3 regions of the Nocardiopsis sp. CA-288880 genome follow, and region 2 is predicted to be linked to each of the others. Evidence: predicted binding sites of a transcription regulator. Region 2 holds the regulator's gene; each other region holds the start of a gene.

Region 1 (5,672 bases), 3.4 Mb from region 2:
GCTCGTCCGGCACCTGGCCGGTGGCCCACCGCTGGTCGGCGACGTAGGCCACCAGGTTCCGGGCGGCCCAGCGGTCCAGCCCGGCGCCCTCGGCCAGGGCCAGCGCCTCCTCGGGGCCGGAGTCGGCGAGCTGCCTGGTCATGGCGCCGATCGCGCGGCCCAGCTCCACCGGGCGGCCCTGGGCGTCGGCCTTCCAGAACGGCATCCGGCCCGGTCTGCCCGGCGCCGGTGAGACCAGGACCCGGTCGGCGGTGATCGCCTCGATCCTCCACGACGTGGAGCCCAGCACGAACACGTCGCCGACGCGCGACTCGTAGACCATCTCCTCGTCCAGCTCGCCGACCCTGGTGGGCGCCCTGCCCCCGTCCTGCCCCGCGAGGTGCACGCCGTACAGGCCGCGGTCGGGGATGGTGCCGCCGCTGATCACGGCCAGCCGCTGCGCCCCCGGCCGCGCCCGCAGGACGTCCGCCTCCCGGTCCCACACGACGCGCGGGCGCAGCTCGGCGAACTCGTCCGAGGGGTAGCGGCCCGAGAGCATGTCCAGGACCGACTCCAGCACGGAGTCGGCCAGGTCGGCGAACGGGGCCGCCCGCCGCACCAGGGCGGCCAGTCCGGCCACCGGCCAGTCGTCCATGGCCACCATCGCCACGATGTGCTGGGACAGCACGTCCAGCGGGTTGAGCGGCATCTCCAGCCGTTCGATGCCGCCCGCGCGCATGCGTTCGGCGACCACGGTCGTCGCCAGCAGGTCCCCCCGGAACTGGGGGAGGAACACGCCCTGTGAGATCTCGCCGACCCGGTGCCCGGCCCGCCCGACCCTCTGCAGCCCGCTGGCGACCGACGGCGGCGAGGCCACCTGGACCACGAGGTCGACCGCGCCCATGTCCACGCCCAGCTCCAGGCTGGAGGTGGCCACCACGCAGCGCAGGCGCCCCGCCTTGAGGTCGTCCTCGATCAGCGCCCGCTCGGCCTTGGACATCGAGCCGTGGTGGGCGCGCGCCACCACCGCCTCCCCGCCCCTGCTCTGGCCGGACTGGCCCATGACCTGCGCGGCCGGCCCCTCCGGCGGGCTCCCGGATCCGTGCCGCTCCGCGTACAGGTCGTTGACGCGGGCGCACAGCTTCTCGGCCGTGCGCCTCCCGTTGGTGAAGACGATCGTGGACCGGTGGGACTCGACGAGGTCCAGGACCCGGCGCTCGACGTGCGGCCAGATGGACCCTCCCCGACGGGCTCCGGGGCCGCGCGGGTCCGGCTCCGGGAGCTCCCCGGCGTCGTCGGGGTGGGGCCGGGGGACGAGGGGCCCGGGGCGGCCGGGGGGAGCGTCCCCGCCGAGCGCCTCCGCGTCCGGGTCCCCGGGGAGCGGCGCGAGCTCCGCGCCGGTCTCCTCCGGGGCGCCGGGCGGCAGGGCCGCCGCCTCCGGGGCGTCGGGCTCCTCCATGTCGGGGACGGGCACCACCACGCGCAGGTCCAGGCCGGGGGAGTCGGGCGGGGAGACGATCTCGGCTCCGCCGAGGAACCCGGCGACGAGCTCGGGCGGGCGCACGGTCGCCGACAGGCCGATCCGCTGCGCGGGCCGCTCCAGCAGGGCCTCCAGCCGTTCCAGGCTCAGCGCCAGGTGGGCCCCGCGCTTGGTGCCCGCCAGGGCGTGCACCTCGTCCACGATCACCGTCTCCACCCCCGAGAGCCCCTCGCGGGCGCGCGAGGTGAGCACGAGGAACAGCGACTCGGGCGTCGTGATGAGGACGTCCGGAGGGCGGGTGGCGAGCCTGCGCCGCTCGTCGGCGGGGGTGTCCCCGGTGCGCACGCCCACGGTGACCGGGGACAGGTCCCGGCCCGCGGCGCCGGCCGCGGCCGCGATCCCCGCGAGGGGGACGCGCAGGTTGCGCTCCACGTCCGCGGCCAGCGCCTTGAGCGGGGAGACGTAGAGCACGCGGCACCGCCTGGAGCGGTCCTCGGGAGGGGGCGAGGCGAGCAGGCGGTCCAGGGACCACAGGAACGCGGAGAGGGTCTTGCCCGATCCCGTCGGGGCCACCACGAGCGTGTTGCTCCCCCCGGCGACGGACTCCCAGGCGCCCGCCTGCACCGGGGTCGGGCCGCCGGGGAAGGCCTGGTCGAACCAGGTCCGCGTGGCCGGTCCGAAGCGTTCGAGGGGATGCGACACACGACTCATCCCGCCAGTGTGCCCGCCGCGGGGGACAGAACGGCGGAAGGGCCGCGGCGGGCGCGCCGATCCCCGATACTGGGGCCGATGAGACTCACTGCTTTCTGGAACAACATGCACCAGCAGTTCGGCGAGGCGTACGCGCAGAGCCTGGCCAAGGACTACGTCATCGAGGGTCTCGGCTCCAGGACGGTCCAGCAGGCGCTCGCCGACGGGGCGAGCCCGAAGGAGGTGTGGCGGGCGGTGTGTGACGCGTTCGACCTCCCGTTCTCCGTGCGGTGACGGGGCGGGCCGCCGACGCGCCGCGGCGACGGTCCGTCCACGGGTCGCCCATGAAATCGAACAGAGGTTCGGATAGTGTGGGTTGTCCACAGGCGAACGTCGGACGTCGCGATTGTCGTACCGACCGCGTAGCGTCGTGGGCATCATGAAGAAGAAGGCACCCACCCAACAACAGGGGTATCCCGTGGCATCTGGAGACCGAGACAAGGCTCTCGACACAGCGCTCGCGCAGATCGAGCGGCAGTTCGGCAAGGGCTCCATCATGCGCCTGGGCGACGATGATCGCCCGCCGATCGAGTCGATCCCCACCGGGGCGATCGCCCTCGACGTGGCGCTCGGCATCGGCGGTCTGCCCCGGGGGCGGATCATCGAGATCTACGGCCCCGAGTCGAGCGGCAAGACCACCGTCGCCCTGCACGCGGTGGCCAGCGCGCAGAAGCTGGGCGGCATCGCCGCCTTCGTCGACGCCGAGCACGCGCTCGACCCCGAGTACGCCAAGAAGATCGGCGTCGACACCGACAACCTCCTGCTCTCCCAGCCGGACACCGGTGAGCAGGCCCTGGAGATCGTCGACATGCTGGTGCGCTCCGGCGCGGTCTCCATCGTCGTGATCGACTCGGTGGCCGCACTGGTCCCCCGGGCCGAGATCGAGGGCGAGATGGGCGACAGCCACGTCGGCCTGCAGGCCCGCCTGATGTCGCAGGCGCTGCGCAAGATGGCCGGTGTGCTGCACCAGACGGGCACCACCGCGATCTTCATCAACCAGCTGCGCGAGAAGATCGGCGTCATGTTCGGCTCCCCGGAGACGACCACCGGCGGCAAGGCGCTCAAGTTCTACGCGTCGGTCCGCCTGGACGTCCGCCGTATCGAGACCCTCAAGGACGGCACGGACGCGGTCGGCAACCGCACCCGGGTCAAGGTGGTCAAGAACAAGATCGCGCCGCCGTTCAAGCAGGCGGAGTTCGACATCATCTACGGCGTCGGCGTCTCCCGCGAGGGCAGCCTCATCGACCTGGGCGTGGAGCACGGCATCGTGCGCAAGTCCGGCGCCTGGTACACGTACGAGGGCACCCAGCTGGGCCAGGGCAAGGAGAACGCGCGCACGTTCATGCGCGAGAACGTCGACCTGGCCAACGAGATCGAGAAGAAGATCAAGGAGAAGCTGGGCGTGCCCGTCAAGGGCGACGACAGCGCCTCCGGCTCCGCGGCCGAGAGCGGCAAGGAGCCCGCGAAGGACGCGGCGGACACCGCGGCCAAGGCGTCCGCCAAGCGCGCCCCGGCCAAGACCGCCAAGGCGCCCGCGCCGGATGCGTGACCGGGGCCGGCCCGGGGGGCGCCGCCCCTCCGGCGGCGCACGCCTCGAGGACACCTCCGAGCACACCTCCCCGGGCGGGGCCGAACCGCCCGGGGACGATCCCGAGGCGCAGGCTCGCGCCCTGTGCCTGCGGATGCTCACCCACTCCCCGCGCACCCGCGCCCAGCTCGAACGGGCGCTGCACCGCAGGGAGTTCCCGGAGGAGGTCGTCGACGCCGTCCTGGGAGCGTTCGGCGACGCGGGGCTGATCGACGACGCCGCCTTCTCCCGCGCCTGGGTCTCCTCCCGCCACCACGGCAGGCGGCTGTCCCGACGCGCCCTCGCCCAGGAGCTGCGCACCCGGGGTGTGGAGGAGGACACCGTCAAGGAGGCGGTCGCGGAACTGAGCGACCAGGACGAGGAGGAGGCCGCCCGCGACCTGGCCCGCCGCCGCCTCGCCACGACCCGGGGCAAGGACCGGGAGGTCCGCATCCGGCGCGCCCTGGGCGTCCTCGCCCGCAAGGGCTACGCCTCGGGCCTGTCCTACCGGGTCGTCCGCGAGGAACTCGAACGCGAGGGCGTCGAAGCCGACCTGTACGACCCCGACCTCTGACCGGGACGCGCCTCCCGGCCCGGCCGCCCGCGCGGCCCGCGACACCGACGACCCTGGGAGGTCCCGTGCACGAGGAAGCCGTCCCGATCCTCCGCGTCGCCGACGCCGAAGCGGCCTCGGCCTGGTACCGGCGCCTGGGCTTCACCCGCGAGTGGGAGCACCGGTTCGAGCCGGGCCTGCCCGCCTTCGTCGGGGTCGCCCGCGGGCAGGTCCGGCTGTTCCTGTCCGAGCACGAGGGCGACGCCCGCCCCGACACCCTGGTCTACCTGCGGGTACGCGACGTCGACGCGGTCGCCGCCGAGTTCGGGGTCCCGGTGGAGGACGCCCCCTGGGCCCGCGAGACCGAGCTGCGCGACCCCGACGGCAACCGCCTGCGGGTGGGCACCCCGAAGGACTGACCCGCCCCGCGCCCCGGAGCGGGGGCGCGGGGCCGGCGCCCCGCTCACGCCGACCGCCTCACTCGGAGGCGGACGCCCCGGCCGTTCCGGCGGGGTGCGGCGCCTGTTCGCCGGACCCCCGGTCACCGGCGGAGTCCTCGGCGGGGGGATCGGCGCCCTCGTCCCCGGTCGCGGCGGTCCCCGGATCCGCCGCCGCGTCCGCCCCGGGCGGTCCGGCGGGCTCCGGCGCGGGGCGCGGCTCCGGCGGGTCGGTCACCAGCTCGAGGGGGGCGACGTCCGCCGTGAACCCGAACACCCCCGCGTAGAAGGCCAGCTCGGCCTCCAGCGCCCGGACGCGGACGTCCTCCGCGGTGAACCCGTGCGCCTCGCCCTCGAACTCCAGCAGGGCGTACGGGGTCCCGCGGCGCCCCAGCGCGGTCGCCATCGAGAAGGCCTGGTCCGGGGTGACGACAGGATCGTCCAGCCCCTGCAGCAGCAGCACCGGGGCGTCGATGTCCCCGGTCCGGTTGACCGGCGAGCGCTCGCGGTACCGCTCCACGAACCCCGGCAGCGTGCCGACGAGGGAGTCCAGGAACCGCGACTCGAAGTCGTGCGTGCTCTCCGCGAACCCCAGCAGGTCGGTCACGCCGAACAGCGACACCCCGCAGGCGAAGGTGTCACCGGTCAGCGCCATCAGCGCCGTGTACCCGCCGGCGCTCGGGCCGCGGATCGCCAGCCGCTCGGGATCGGCCACCCCCTGCTCCACGAGGGCCCGCGCGGCGGCGGAGCAGTCCTCCACGTCCACCACGCCCCACTCCTTGTGCAGGCGCTTGCGGTACGAGCGGCCGTACCCGGTGGAACCCCCGTAGTTGACGTCCACCACACCGATCCCGCGGCTCGTGAAGTACGCCTTGGCCAGGTCGAACTCCAGCGTGCTGACCGACA
Region 2 (5,672 bases):
CTCCTGCTCGCGGCCGGCGCGATCTGGTACGTCGTCACGCGGGACTCCCCGGAGACGGGCGAGTACGAGTCGGCCCCCGAGTGCGCCGCCGTCGCGACGGAGACGCTGGACGCGCTGGTGCCGGGGCACGAACTGGAGCTGGAGGAGCCGGTCGGCGGCCCGGAGGACCCGGCCGGGTCCGGGTGGCAGTGCCGCTGGGCGACCCCGCAGGGCCCGGGAGAGGCGGTCCCGGCCACGGCGATGCTGGTGATGGTGGCCGCCCCCAACCCGGGCGGGGTGACGACCGCCGCCGACAACCTGCGCGCGACCACGGAACAGCACGACACCGCCGGGCTGGACGGTGTCGGCGAGGAGGCGGTGCGCTGGACCCGCGGGGAGCCGTTCACGGTCGGCTGCGTGGGGACGCGGGTCTCCAACCTGTACCTGGAGTCCTGCTACAGCGTGGCGTCCGGCTACGACGCGACCGGGCCGGCCGACGAGGAGCGTATCGTCGCCGACGCGGAGGAGCTCGCCCTGGCCGTGGTCGGGGCCCTCCCGGAGTCGATCCCCGAGTGACGGACCGGCGCCCCCCCCCGGGCGCCCCCGAAAGCCGGGAACCCTACCAGGCAGTGTCGAGGAACTCCTCCAGCGCCGGGGCGACCCCCTCGGCGAAGGGTCTGTCCGAGTCCAGGACGGCCGCTCCGGGCTCGTCCTCGAAGGCCCGGAGGATGTGGTCGGTACCGGGCAGGTCCACGCGTTCGGCGCCGTCCAGACCCGTCATGAGCCGGTCCACGTCCTCCCGCGAGACCTGGGCGTCGTCCTCCCCCCACAGGACCAGGACCGGTGTGCCCCCGGGCAGGCCGCGACCGAGTTCGACGGGGTCGAGGCCGTCCATGAACGAGAGGAAGTCGGCGTTCCACGGCGTGTAGACGCCGAGCTGGTCGCTCTCCCGCGACGTGAGGTCGCGTCCTCCCCTGACCGCGGCCCGCCCGGCGCGCATGTCGGAGAGGAGCTGCACGGCCTCCGCCTCCTCGATCTGGCCCGCCCCCTCCGCCAGGCGGACCTGCTCGGTGACCTGGCGGTCGACGAGGTCCAGGTAGCGCGTGCCCGGAGGGGCGGCCAGCACCAGCGCGGGCGAGGGGCGCCCGGAGCCGATGAGCTCGTGGGCGCGCAGGGCGTAGAGGGCGCCCTCGCTGTGGCCGACGACGACCACGCGCCCCGGGTCCACCTCGGGCTGCGCGACGAGCTCCTCGTACGCCGCCACGACCTGCCGGTCGAAGACCTCGGGGTCCACCGGGGCGATCGTCCGGACGCCCCCGGGGCCGGTCTCCTCCCCGGTCTGCGGATCCGGGCCGCTGCCGAACTTGTCGTAGCGCAGCGAGGCCACACCGGCTTCGGCGAGTACGCGGGAGAGGTTGCGGTTGGTGTCGGCGTCGGGCCGCGCGGGCGCGTTGCCGTCGCGGTCGGTGGGACCGCTGCCGGAGATGATGAGTGCGCCGGGGACCCTCCCGGACGCGTCGTGCGGTGTGCGGAAGCTCGCGGACACCTCGTGCCCGCCGCCCTCGAAGGCGAGTTCGCGCTCGACCCCGCCGGCACCGGGGGGCTCGGCGCCGCCGGTGTCGGCCGGGGAGCAGGCGGCGGCGGACAGCAGGACTGCGAGGGCACCGCCGACCAGTGCGGCGCGCGGCCGGGCGGAGGGGGAGGAGAGTGGTGTGGACACGGTTCCAGCCTAGCGGCCCCGCCCTGCGGGCCCCCGTCGTCCACAGGCCGGCCCGCGACCGTGCGCGGGCCGGCCTGTGCCCGGGGGTCCGGGAACGTGCCGAGGATCCCGCGACCGTGCGCGGGCCGGGCGGCCCCGGCCGGTCCGGCCGCCCGCGCACGGCACGGCGCCCCCGGGCCGTCGCGGGACGGCGCCGGAGGCGCGGGGCGGTGGGGCCGGGGTCAGACGCGTCGCATGACCGCGACGACCTTGCCCAGGACGGTGGCGGCGTCCCCGTTGATCGGCTCGTAGGCATCGTTGCGCGGCATCAGCCAGACGTGGCCGTCCTCCTCGCGGCGCAGGACCTTGACGGTCGCCTCGTCGTCCAGCAGGGCCGCCACGATGTCACCGTTGTTGGCGTCCTGCTGCTGGCGGACCACGACCAGGTCGCCGTCGGTGATGGCGGCGTCGATCATCGAGTCGCCGACCACGGTGAGCATGAACAGGCGTCCCTCCCCGACCAGCTGGCGGGGCAGCGCGAGCACGTCCTCCACCGACTCCTCGGCCAGGATGGGCCCGCCGGCGGCGATGCGGCCGACCAGGGGCACGGCCGCGGCGCGCGAGGGGTCGATGTCCTCGGGGGTCACGGTCTGGCCGGAGGAGCGGCCGGGCGAGCGCAGCTCCACCGCCCGGGGCCTGTTCTGGTCCCGGTGCAGGTAGCCCTTGCGCTGGAGGACCTTGAGCTGGTGCGCCACGCTGGAAGGGCTGGAGAGGCCGACCGCTTCCCCGATTTCCCTTATGGACGGGGGGAAGCCCCGCTCGCGCACATACCGCTGGATGCAGTTCAGGACGCTCTGCTGTCGGGCGGTGAGTTTGGGGGCTTCGGGCGTGGATCCCTCCGTGTTCCCCACTGCGGTGAGAACGGCGGTGGAATCTGCGGTTCCGGGATTCTCCTCCGGCACGGCCGGGCCTCCTCGGCATTCGGTTCGGTCAGGGCCTGATTGCGTGACTGGCCACCACCGGTCCGCAACCGCGCCGACCTGGGGTCCGCGTGATGGCGAAACCAGCGTGAAATCACAGTCAACATTAGACGTTGCGCACGGTGATATCAAACAAGCGTTCGATGGTTCGGGCCATTGTCCCGCGTGTTTTCGCGGTCAATTTCCGGCCTCTACCGACGTGTGTACACGTGTTCACGTGGTGTTGTCCCCGGAATGCGCGAACACGTCTCCCCGAGGGCGGTTCCGGGGGATGTGGGACTGGTCTCCCGGATCCCGGGGGTGACGCCGGAACTCCCTCGTGGGACGTGCTTCCGGGCGCGGCGGGCCGCCGGTCGCAGCGGGCGCCGGGGGCCTCCGCCGCTATTCTTGTCGACGGAGCCGGGCGCCCCCGGGGCGGCCCGGCGTCCCCATGCCGTCCCCTCCGTCCGCCGCGGGTCCCGTCGCGTGCCCGCGCGCGGGCACGCGGGCCGACCGGGTCGCCGCTGTGCCACTTGGCCGCGTCGCGTGCCCGCGTGCGGGACACGCGGGCCGCGGAGTTGCGGGCCACCCCTCGCTGCGCCTAAGTTCGACCACAACATCTGGTGCTCTCGAGGGATGGATTGCCCAGGAGTTGTGGTTTAGTAGAGATACAGGGTGTCGATTCGGTGAGGGAAGCAGGTGAACCAGGATGCACTGTCCGTTCTGCCGCCATCCGGACACCAGGGTGATCGACAGCAGGTCCACCGACGACGGCGCGGCCATCAGGCGCCGCCGGTCCTGCCCGGTGTGCGAGCGCAGGTTCACCACGCAGGAGACCGTCCTGCTGATGGTCGCCAAGCGCTCCGGGGTCACCGAGCCCTTCAGCCGTACCAAGATCATCGCCGGTGTGCGCCGGGCCTGCCAGGGCCGCCCCGTCTCCGAGGACGCGCTCGCCAAGCTCGGCCAGCAGGTCGAGGAGGAGATCCGCGGACGCGGCGTCGCCGAGGTGCCGGCCCACGAGATCGGCCTGGCCATCCTCGGCCCGATGCGTGACCTGGACGAGGTGGCCTACCTGCACTTCGCCAGCGTCTACCGCGGTTTCGAGAGCCTCGCCGACTTCGAGGCCGAGATCGCCAGCCTGAGGCAGGACCGGGAGGACGGCGACGGCGCGGCCGGCCCCCTCCCCGAGAGCAGCACCACCAGCGGGTAGCGCCCCCGCGGCCGGGAGAGGGCCGCGGGCGGGGCGCCGCAGGGGCTGGCCGGACACCGCGGGACACGTCCTCCCGTGACCGGCCGTCCCGTATTCCAAGGACGCCGTGCACGGTTGGGCAGGCCGTGCCCACGAGGTAGGGGGAGAATCCACGATGACGGAAACCGCCAGCGGTTCGACGGGACGCAAGGGCAAGGGGAGCCGCAAGGGCCTGAAGATCAAGCGAATCTTCACGACCCCCGGGACGCACCCGTACGACTCCCTGGAGTGGGAGCGCCGCGACGTCGTCATGACCAACTGGCGTGACGGCACGGTCAACTTCGAGCAGCGCGGCGTGGAGTTCCCCGCCTCCTGGTCCATGAACGCCACCCAGATCGTGGCGAGCAAGTACTTCCGCGGAGCCGTCGGCACCCCCGAGCGCGAGTGGAGCCTCAAGCAGCTCATCGACCGCGTCGTCGGCGTCTACACCGCGACCGGCGTCGAGAACGGCTACTTCGCCGGCGACGAGGACGCGGAGATCTTCGACCACGAGCTCAAGCACGCCCTCGCCAACCAGCTGTTCAGCTTCAACTCGCCGGTGTGGTTCAACGTCGGGACGGCCTCGGCGCAGCAGGTCAGCGCGTGCTTCATCCTCTCCGTCGACGACACCATGGAGTCGATCCTCGACTGGTACAAGGAAGAGGGGATCATCTTCAAGGGCGGGTCCGGCGCGGGTGTGAACCTCTCCCGCATCCGCTCCAGCAAGGAGCTGCTGTCCTCGGGCGGCACGGCCTCCGGACCCGTGTCCTTCATGCGCGGGGCCGACGCCTCGGCCGGGACCATCAAGTCCGGCGGAGCCACCCGCCGGGCCGCCAAGATGGTCGTCCTGGACGTCGACCACCCCGACATCGAGGAGTTCGTCGAGACCAAGGCCCGCGAGGAGCACAAGATCCGCGCCCTGCGCGACGCCGGCTTCGACGTGGACCTGGGCGGCGCCGACATGTTCAGCGTCCAGTACCAGAACGCCAACAACTCCGTCCGCGTCTCCGACGCGTTCATGCGCGCCGTCGACACCGGGTCGGAGTTCGGCCTCACCTCCCGCACCACCGGCGAGGTCGTCGCCACCGTGGACGCCAAGGACCTCTTCACCCGGATGGCCAGGGCCGCCTGGGAGTGCGCCGACCCCGGCATCCAGTACGACGGCACCATCCAGGACTGGCACACCAACCCCGAGACCGGGCGGATCAGCGCCAGCAACCCGTGCAGCGAGTACCTGTCCCTGGACGACTCGTCCTGCAACCTGGCCTCGATCAACCTGCTGAAGTTCCTGCGCGAGGACGACACCTTCGACGTCGAGGGCTTCACCAGGCTCACCGAGCTGGTCATCACGGCGATGGACATCTCCATCACCTTCGCCGACTTCCCGACCGAGAAGATCGGTGAGACGACCCGCTCCTACCGCCAGCTCGGCATCGGCTACGCCAACCTGGGCGCCCTCCTCATGGCCACCGGCCACGCCTACGACTCCGACGGCGGCCGCGCCGTCGCCGCCGCCGTCACCTCGCTGATGACCGGCACCGCCTACCGCCGCAGCGCGGAGCTGGCCGGGGTGGTCGGCCCCTACGACGGCTACAAGCGCAACGAGCAGGCCCACAAGCGCGTCATGCGCAAGCACGCCGCCGCCAACGACGACCTGCGCACGGTGACCTCCCTGGAGGAGCCCGTCCACGCCGCGGCCACCCGCGAGTGGGCCGAGTGCCTCAGGGTCGGGGAGCGCAACGGCTGGCGCAACGCCCAGGCGAGCCTGCTCGCGCCCACCGGCACCATCGGCTTCATGATGGACTGC
Region 3 (5,672 bases), 410 kb from region 2:
CGCGCCTGGCGGGGTTCGGCCGCACGGTCGTCTTCTCGCAGACCGTCGGCGACACCTGCCTGGGCACCGCGTACGTCACCGCGAACCAGATCCCCGCCGTCCTGTTCGAGATCGTCATCGGCGGGGCGCTCACGGCCGTGGTCGTCCCCGTCATGGCCTCGGCCGCCGCCCGCGGCGACCACGACCAGGTGCGCCGCACCGCGTCCGCGCTCATCACCTGGGTGCTGCTCCTGTCCGTCCCGCTGTCCGTCCTGCTGGCCCTCGCGGCGCCACCGGTGACGGCGCTGATGCTCGGAGCCGGAGCCGGCTGCGACGGGGAGGCGCTGCTCGCCCTGTCCTCCCGCATGCTCGTGGTCTTCGCACCTCAGATCGTCTTCTACGGGCTGGCCTCGGTCCTGTACGGCGTCCTCCAGGCGCACCGCAGGTTCCTGGCGCCCGCGCTGGCGCCGCTGCTGTCCAGCCTCGTGGTGATCGCCGCCTGCCTGGCCTTCGTGCCGCTGGGCGGCGGCCACCGCCAGGACGTCGCGGGCCTGCCCGCCGCGGCGGAGCTCACCCTGTCGCTCGGCACCACCGCGGGGGCGGCGGCCCTGTTCCTGACGGTGCTGGGCCCCGCCGCGCGGCTGAGGACGCGACCCCGGCCGCGCCTGACGTTCCCCGCCGGTGTGGGGGGACGGGTGCGCTCCCTGGCGGCGGCGTCACTGCTGCCGCTGGTGGCCATGCAGGTGTGCCTCCTGCTGTCGGTGGCGCTGGCCAACTGGGGCGGGGGCCCGGGGGCGGCCGTGCTCTACACCTACGCGTGGGCCCTGTTCACCCTCCCGTACGGGGTGATCGCGGTCCCCATCGCGACGAGCGCCTTCACCGCCCTCGCCGTGGCCCACGCCGAACACGACCGCGAGGGGTTCGCCGCGCTCGCCGCCGGAGGCGCCCGCGCCTGTGTGGTGGCCACGGCCGGGGTGGGCACCGCGCTGGCGGCCGCCGCCGCCCCGGTGGCCGGGGTCTTCGCCCAGCAGGATCCGCAGACCCTCGAGCGCGCCCTGCTGGCCTACGCTCCGGGTGTGGTGGGCTTCGGCCTGGTCGCCCTGCTCAGCCGGGCCCTGTACGCGTCCCACCACGGACGTTCCGCCGCCGCAGCCCAGGTGGTGGGGTGGCTCGTGGTGACGGCGTGCGCCGCGGTTCTGGTGTGGCTGCTCCCCCCGGGATGGTCGATCGCCGGACTGGGCGCGGCCAGCACGGTCGGCCTGACCCTGGCCGCCGTACTGCTCTGCGCGGGCGTGGCGCGCGCGCACGGCCGCGGCGCCCTGGAGGGCGTGGCGCGCTCGGTGCTGGCCGCCGCCCTCGGCGGCGGCGCCGGATGGGTGGCGGGCCGGGCGGTCGCCGGGCTCCTGCCCGCCGACGGGGTGTGGCAGTCGGCGGGGGCGGCCGCCTCGGCGGGCGCCGCGGGGCTGGTGGTCTACGCGGCGGTCGCGGCCCTGGCGGACCGCGCCGCCGTGCGGGCCGTCGCCGACCGGGCCAGGACCGTACTCGAACGCAGGAGGGGGAAGCGGTGAACGGCAGGATCGCGCTGGTCGTCGGTACCAGCACAGGAGGCGTCGGCCGCCACGTCCGCTCACTGGGCGCGGGGCTGCGCGCCCGCGGGTACCGGGTGGCGGTGCTCGGCCCGGCCGAGGCCGAGCAGGAGTTCGGGTTCACCTCGGAGGGCCTGCGCTTCTCCCCGGTGCCCATCGGTCCCGCGCCCTCGGCGGGGGACCCCGGCGCGGTGCTGCTCCTGCGCTCGCTGACGCGCGGCGCGGACGTGGTTCACGCGCACGGGATGCGCGCCGGGGCCCTCTGCGCGCTGGCGGGCGCCCGGCCGCTGGTGGTGACGGCGCACAACGCGCCGCCGCCGGTCGGGGGCCTCCTGGCCCTGGCCTACCCCCTCCTGGAGCGGATCGTGGCCCACCGCGCGGACGCGGTGCTGGGAGTGTCCGGCGACCTGGTGCGGCGGATGCGCGCCCTCGGGGCGCGGGAGGCCCGCCTCGCGGTGGTGGCCGCGCCGGAGACGGGGACGCCGCTGAACGGGCGCGAGGCCACGCGCGCCGACCTGGCCGTCCTTCCCGACCGCCCCCTGCTGCTGACCATCGGCCGGCTCGCGGAGCAGAAGGGGCTGCACATGCTCCTGGACGCGGCGCCCTCCATCGCCGCCCGCAGCCCGGAGCCGGTGATCGCGATCGCAGGGGACGGCCCCCTCTGGGGCCGGCTGCACGACACGGCGGCCGAGATGGACGCCGACGTGCGCATGCTCGGCCACCGCTCGGACGTGGCCGACCTCCTCGCCGCCGCGGACGTGTTCTGCCTCACCAGCCAGTGGGAGGGGCCGTCGCTGGTGATCATGGAGGCGCTGCGGGCGGGGCTGCCCGTGGTCTCCACCCGGGTCGGGGGGATCCCCGACCTGTACGCGGGGACGGTGCTGATGGTGCCGCCGGGGGACACGGAGGCGTTCGCGGCCGCGGTGGGGCGGGTCCTGGACGACCCCGTGCTGGCCGCGGACCTGCGGACCCGTGCACGGGAGACCGCGCGGACGCTGCCGAGCGAGGAGGACGCGGTGGAGGCCGCCGCCGCCGTCTACAAGTCGGTGCTCCGCCGCTGAGCCGCGGGGCGCCGGGAGGCGGGGCGCGGCGGGATCCCCCGGACCGGGGGACGGGGACCCCTACCCGGGGGTCTGACCCATGTGTCCCGGGGGAGCGATGAATACCACCGCCGCCGCGTCTTCCCGGGAGAGGCCGGAGATGCCATCCTGATCAGTGGGTCCGAAGGTGTGTCACGGAGTGCGCACGACCGGTACCCTTGTTTTCACGTGAGGGGAGTATCCCTGTCGCGGCGGTGTCGTCATCACGGAGTACAGAGTCGTTCTCCCGGTGCCGTCGGTTCCCGTCCTCCGGACGTGAGCGGGAGAGACCTCCGGTAGTTCGACGTGCGTGCACACTGCTCGCGCGCACCAACCGGAGGAGAATCCGTCTGTGGACGTTCCCATGTGGGTGTGGGCTGCGACGATCGGTGGCATGATCGCCGTCCTGGTGATCGACCTGGCCATCGTCGACCACCCCTGGAGCAAGAAAAAGGGTCCCCAGGAGTTCGGGATCAAGCAGGCTGCCTGGTGGGCGGCCTTCTACATCGGCATCGCCATCCTCTTCGGTTTCGGGGTCTGGTACTTCGGCGGCGGCGCGGCCGGCGCGGAGTACTTCGCGGGCTTCGTCACCGAGAAGAGCCTGAGCATCGACAACCTCTTCGTGTTCTACCTCCTCATGGGCTCCTTCGCGGTGCCCAGGAAGTACCAGCACGAGGTCCTGCTCGTCGGCATCGTGATCGCGCTCATCATGCGCGGCATCTTCATCGTCCTCGGCGCCCAGGTGATCAACGCCTGGAGCGAGGTCTTCTACCTCTTCGGCGCCTTCCTGATCTACACCGGTTACAAGATCCTCCGTGACCACATCAAGGGCGACGAGGAGGAGAAGGACTTCACGCAGACCCCCGTGGTCCGACTGGTCAAGCGCTTCTGGCCGGTCAGCAGCGAGTACCACGGCGCCAAGCTGACCGTGAAGCTCGACGGCAAGCGCCACGTCACCCCGATGCTCCTGGTCATCCTCGCGATCGGCGTCATCGACCTGGTCTTCGCGGTCGACTCCATCCCGGCGATCTTCGGCCTGACCCAGGACGCCTACATCGTCTTCACCGCCAACGCCTTCGCCCTGCTGGGCCTGCGCCAGCTGTACTTCCTGCTGGCCGGCCTGATGGACCGCCTGGCCTACATCAGCTGGGGCCTGTCGGCGATCATGCTGTTCATCGGCGTGAAGATGATCTTCCACGCGCTGCACGAGAACGGCATCCACATCGTCGACATCGGCATCGGCACCTCGCTGACCGTGATTCTCGGCATCATGACGATCACCATCGTCGGAAGCCTCGTCAAGTCCAGGATCGACGAGCGCGCCAAGCCCGCCGTCGAGGAGGAGAAGGACGTTCCGGCCGACAGGTCCTGATCTCGGGCGGGCGGCCTCCGGGCGGCCCGCGGACATCCTGCGGAACGGCCTTTTTCGAACAGCTGTTCGTCTATAGTGGTGGTGTCCTGGCGCGTGAGCGCCGGGGCGCCACCACTTCTCCGTAGTGGAAGAAACCGACGTCGGCGATCGTTAGTCTTGACGGACGGGGAAGGCCGGAGGCCTCCCCGCATCCCCTCACCGGCCCGATTCCGAGGCCGAGGCGGTCGCCCGAGGCCGTTCGCCCGCCACGCCGCGAAGCCACACACGGGTCGCCCGCCGTCATCGGACGCGGTCCGCGACCCGGTGCGCCTATGCCGAAGGATGTCTCACTCGATGGTCGAACAACTGGTAGTCCGGGGAGCCCGAGAGCACAACCTCAAGGACGTCTCGCTGGACCTGCCGCGTGACTCCATGATCGTGTTCACCGGCCTGTCGGGGTCGGGGAAGTCGTCGCTGGCCTTCGACACGATCTTCGCCGAGGGGCAGCGCCGCTACGTCGAGTCCCTCTCGGCCTACGCGCGCCAGTTCCTCGGCCAGATGGACAAGCCGGACGTGGACTTCATCGAGGGCCTGTCCCCGGCGGTGTCCATCGACCAGAAGTCCACCAGCCGCAACCCGCGCTCCACCGTCGGCACCATCACCGAGGTGTACGACTACCTGCGCCTGCTGTGGGCCCGCATCGGCGTGCCGCACTGTCCGGAGTGCCGCCGGGAGATCGCGCGGCAGACGCCGCAGCAGATCGTGGACCGTGTCCTGGAGATGACCGAGGGCACCCGCTTCCAGGTGCTGGCCCCGGTCGTGCGCGGACGCAAGGGCGAGTACACCGAGCTCTTCAAGGACCTGCAGTCCAAGGGCTACACCCGGGCGATCGTGGACGGCGAGGCGGTGCGCCTGGACGAGGCGCCCAAGCTGGGCCGCTACGACAAGCACGACATCGCCGTGGTCGTGGACCGGCTCTCCGTCAAGGAGAGCGCCCGAGGCCGGCTCAACGATTCCGTCGAGACCGCGCTCAAGCTCGCCGGCGGCACCATCGTCCTGGACTTCGTGGACCTGGACGCCGACGACGCCGAGCGGGAGAAGGTGTTCTCCGAGCACCTCTACTGCCCCTACGACGACCTCTCCTTCGAGCAGCTCGAACCCCGCTCCTTCTCCTTCAACGCCCCCTACGGCGCCTGCCCCGACTGCTCGGGCCTGGGCACCCGCATGGAGGTCGACGCCGAGCTGCTGGTCCCGGACCCGGAGAAGACGCTGGCCGAGGGCGCCATCGGCCCCTGGTCGGGCGGGCCCAACAGCGGCTACTGGGAGCGCATCCTGACCGCGGTCGGCGAGGCCGTCGGGTTCGACCTGGACACCCCCTGGGAGCGGCTGCCGCGCCGCGCGCGCAAGGCGCTCATGGAGGGGCACGACACCCAGGTCCACGTCACCTACCGCAACAGGTACGGGCGCAACCGCTCCTACTACACCGAGTTCGAGGGCGTCATCCCCTGGGTGAAGCGCCGCCACTCCGAGACCGAGAGCGACTACGGTCGCGAGCGGCTGGAGGGGTACATGCGCACCGTGCCCTGCCCCACCTGCGAGGGGACCCGCCTCAAGCCGGTCGTGCTGGCCGTGACGGTGGGCGGCCGGTCCATCGCCGACGTCGCGCAGATGTCGCTC

What was found. The regulator LexA, encoded in region 2, represses DNA repair genes until DNA is damaged. The targets are predictions, from matches to a motif close to TCGAACANNTGTTCGA.
Region 1: the regulator LexA is predicted to act here: its motif matches at 2,500-2,515, upstream of recA (recombinase RecA).
Region 3: the regulator LexA is predicted to act here: its motif matches at 4,071-4,086, upstream of uvrA (excinuclease ABC subunit UvrA).

The regions. Positions count from the first base shown of each region.
Region 1 covers NZ_CP192105.1:5,846,460-5,852,131, reverse strand. Annotated here, with positions in the region: gene ACQPYD_RS25320 (DEAD/DEAH box helicase) at 1-2,170, opposite strand, end outside; gene ACQPYD_RS25315 (DUF3046 domain-containing protein) at 2,249-2,443, shown strand; gene recA (recombinase RecA) at 2,628-3,758, shown strand; gene recX (recombination regulator RecX) at 3,751-4,350, shown strand; gene ACQPYD_RS25300 (glyoxalase superfamily protein) at 4,416-4,748, shown strand; gene ACQPYD_RS25295 (S9 family peptidase) at 4,807-5,672, opposite strand, start outside.
Region 2 covers NZ_CP192105.1:1,615,825-1,621,496, forward strand. Annotated here, with positions in the region: gene ACQPYD_RS07105 (hypothetical protein) at 1-555, shown strand, start outside; gene ACQPYD_RS07110 (alpha/beta hydrolase family protein) at 599-1,699, opposite strand; gene lexA (transcriptional repressor LexA) at 1,921-2,640, opposite strand; gene nrdR (transcriptional regulator NrdR) at 3,347-3,847, shown strand; gene ACQPYD_RS07125 (vitamin B12-dependent ribonucleotide reductase) at 4,002-5,672, shown strand, end outside.
Region 3 covers NZ_CP192105.1:2,028,269-2,033,940, forward strand. Annotated here, with positions in the region: gene murJ (murein biosynthesis integral membrane protein MurJ) at 1-1,547, shown strand, start outside; gene ACQPYD_RS08895 (glycosyltransferase family 4 protein) at 1,544-2,626, shown strand; gene ACQPYD_RS08900 (TerC family protein) at 2,997-4,016, shown strand; gene uvrA (excinuclease ABC subunit UvrA) at 4,350-5,672, shown strand, end outside.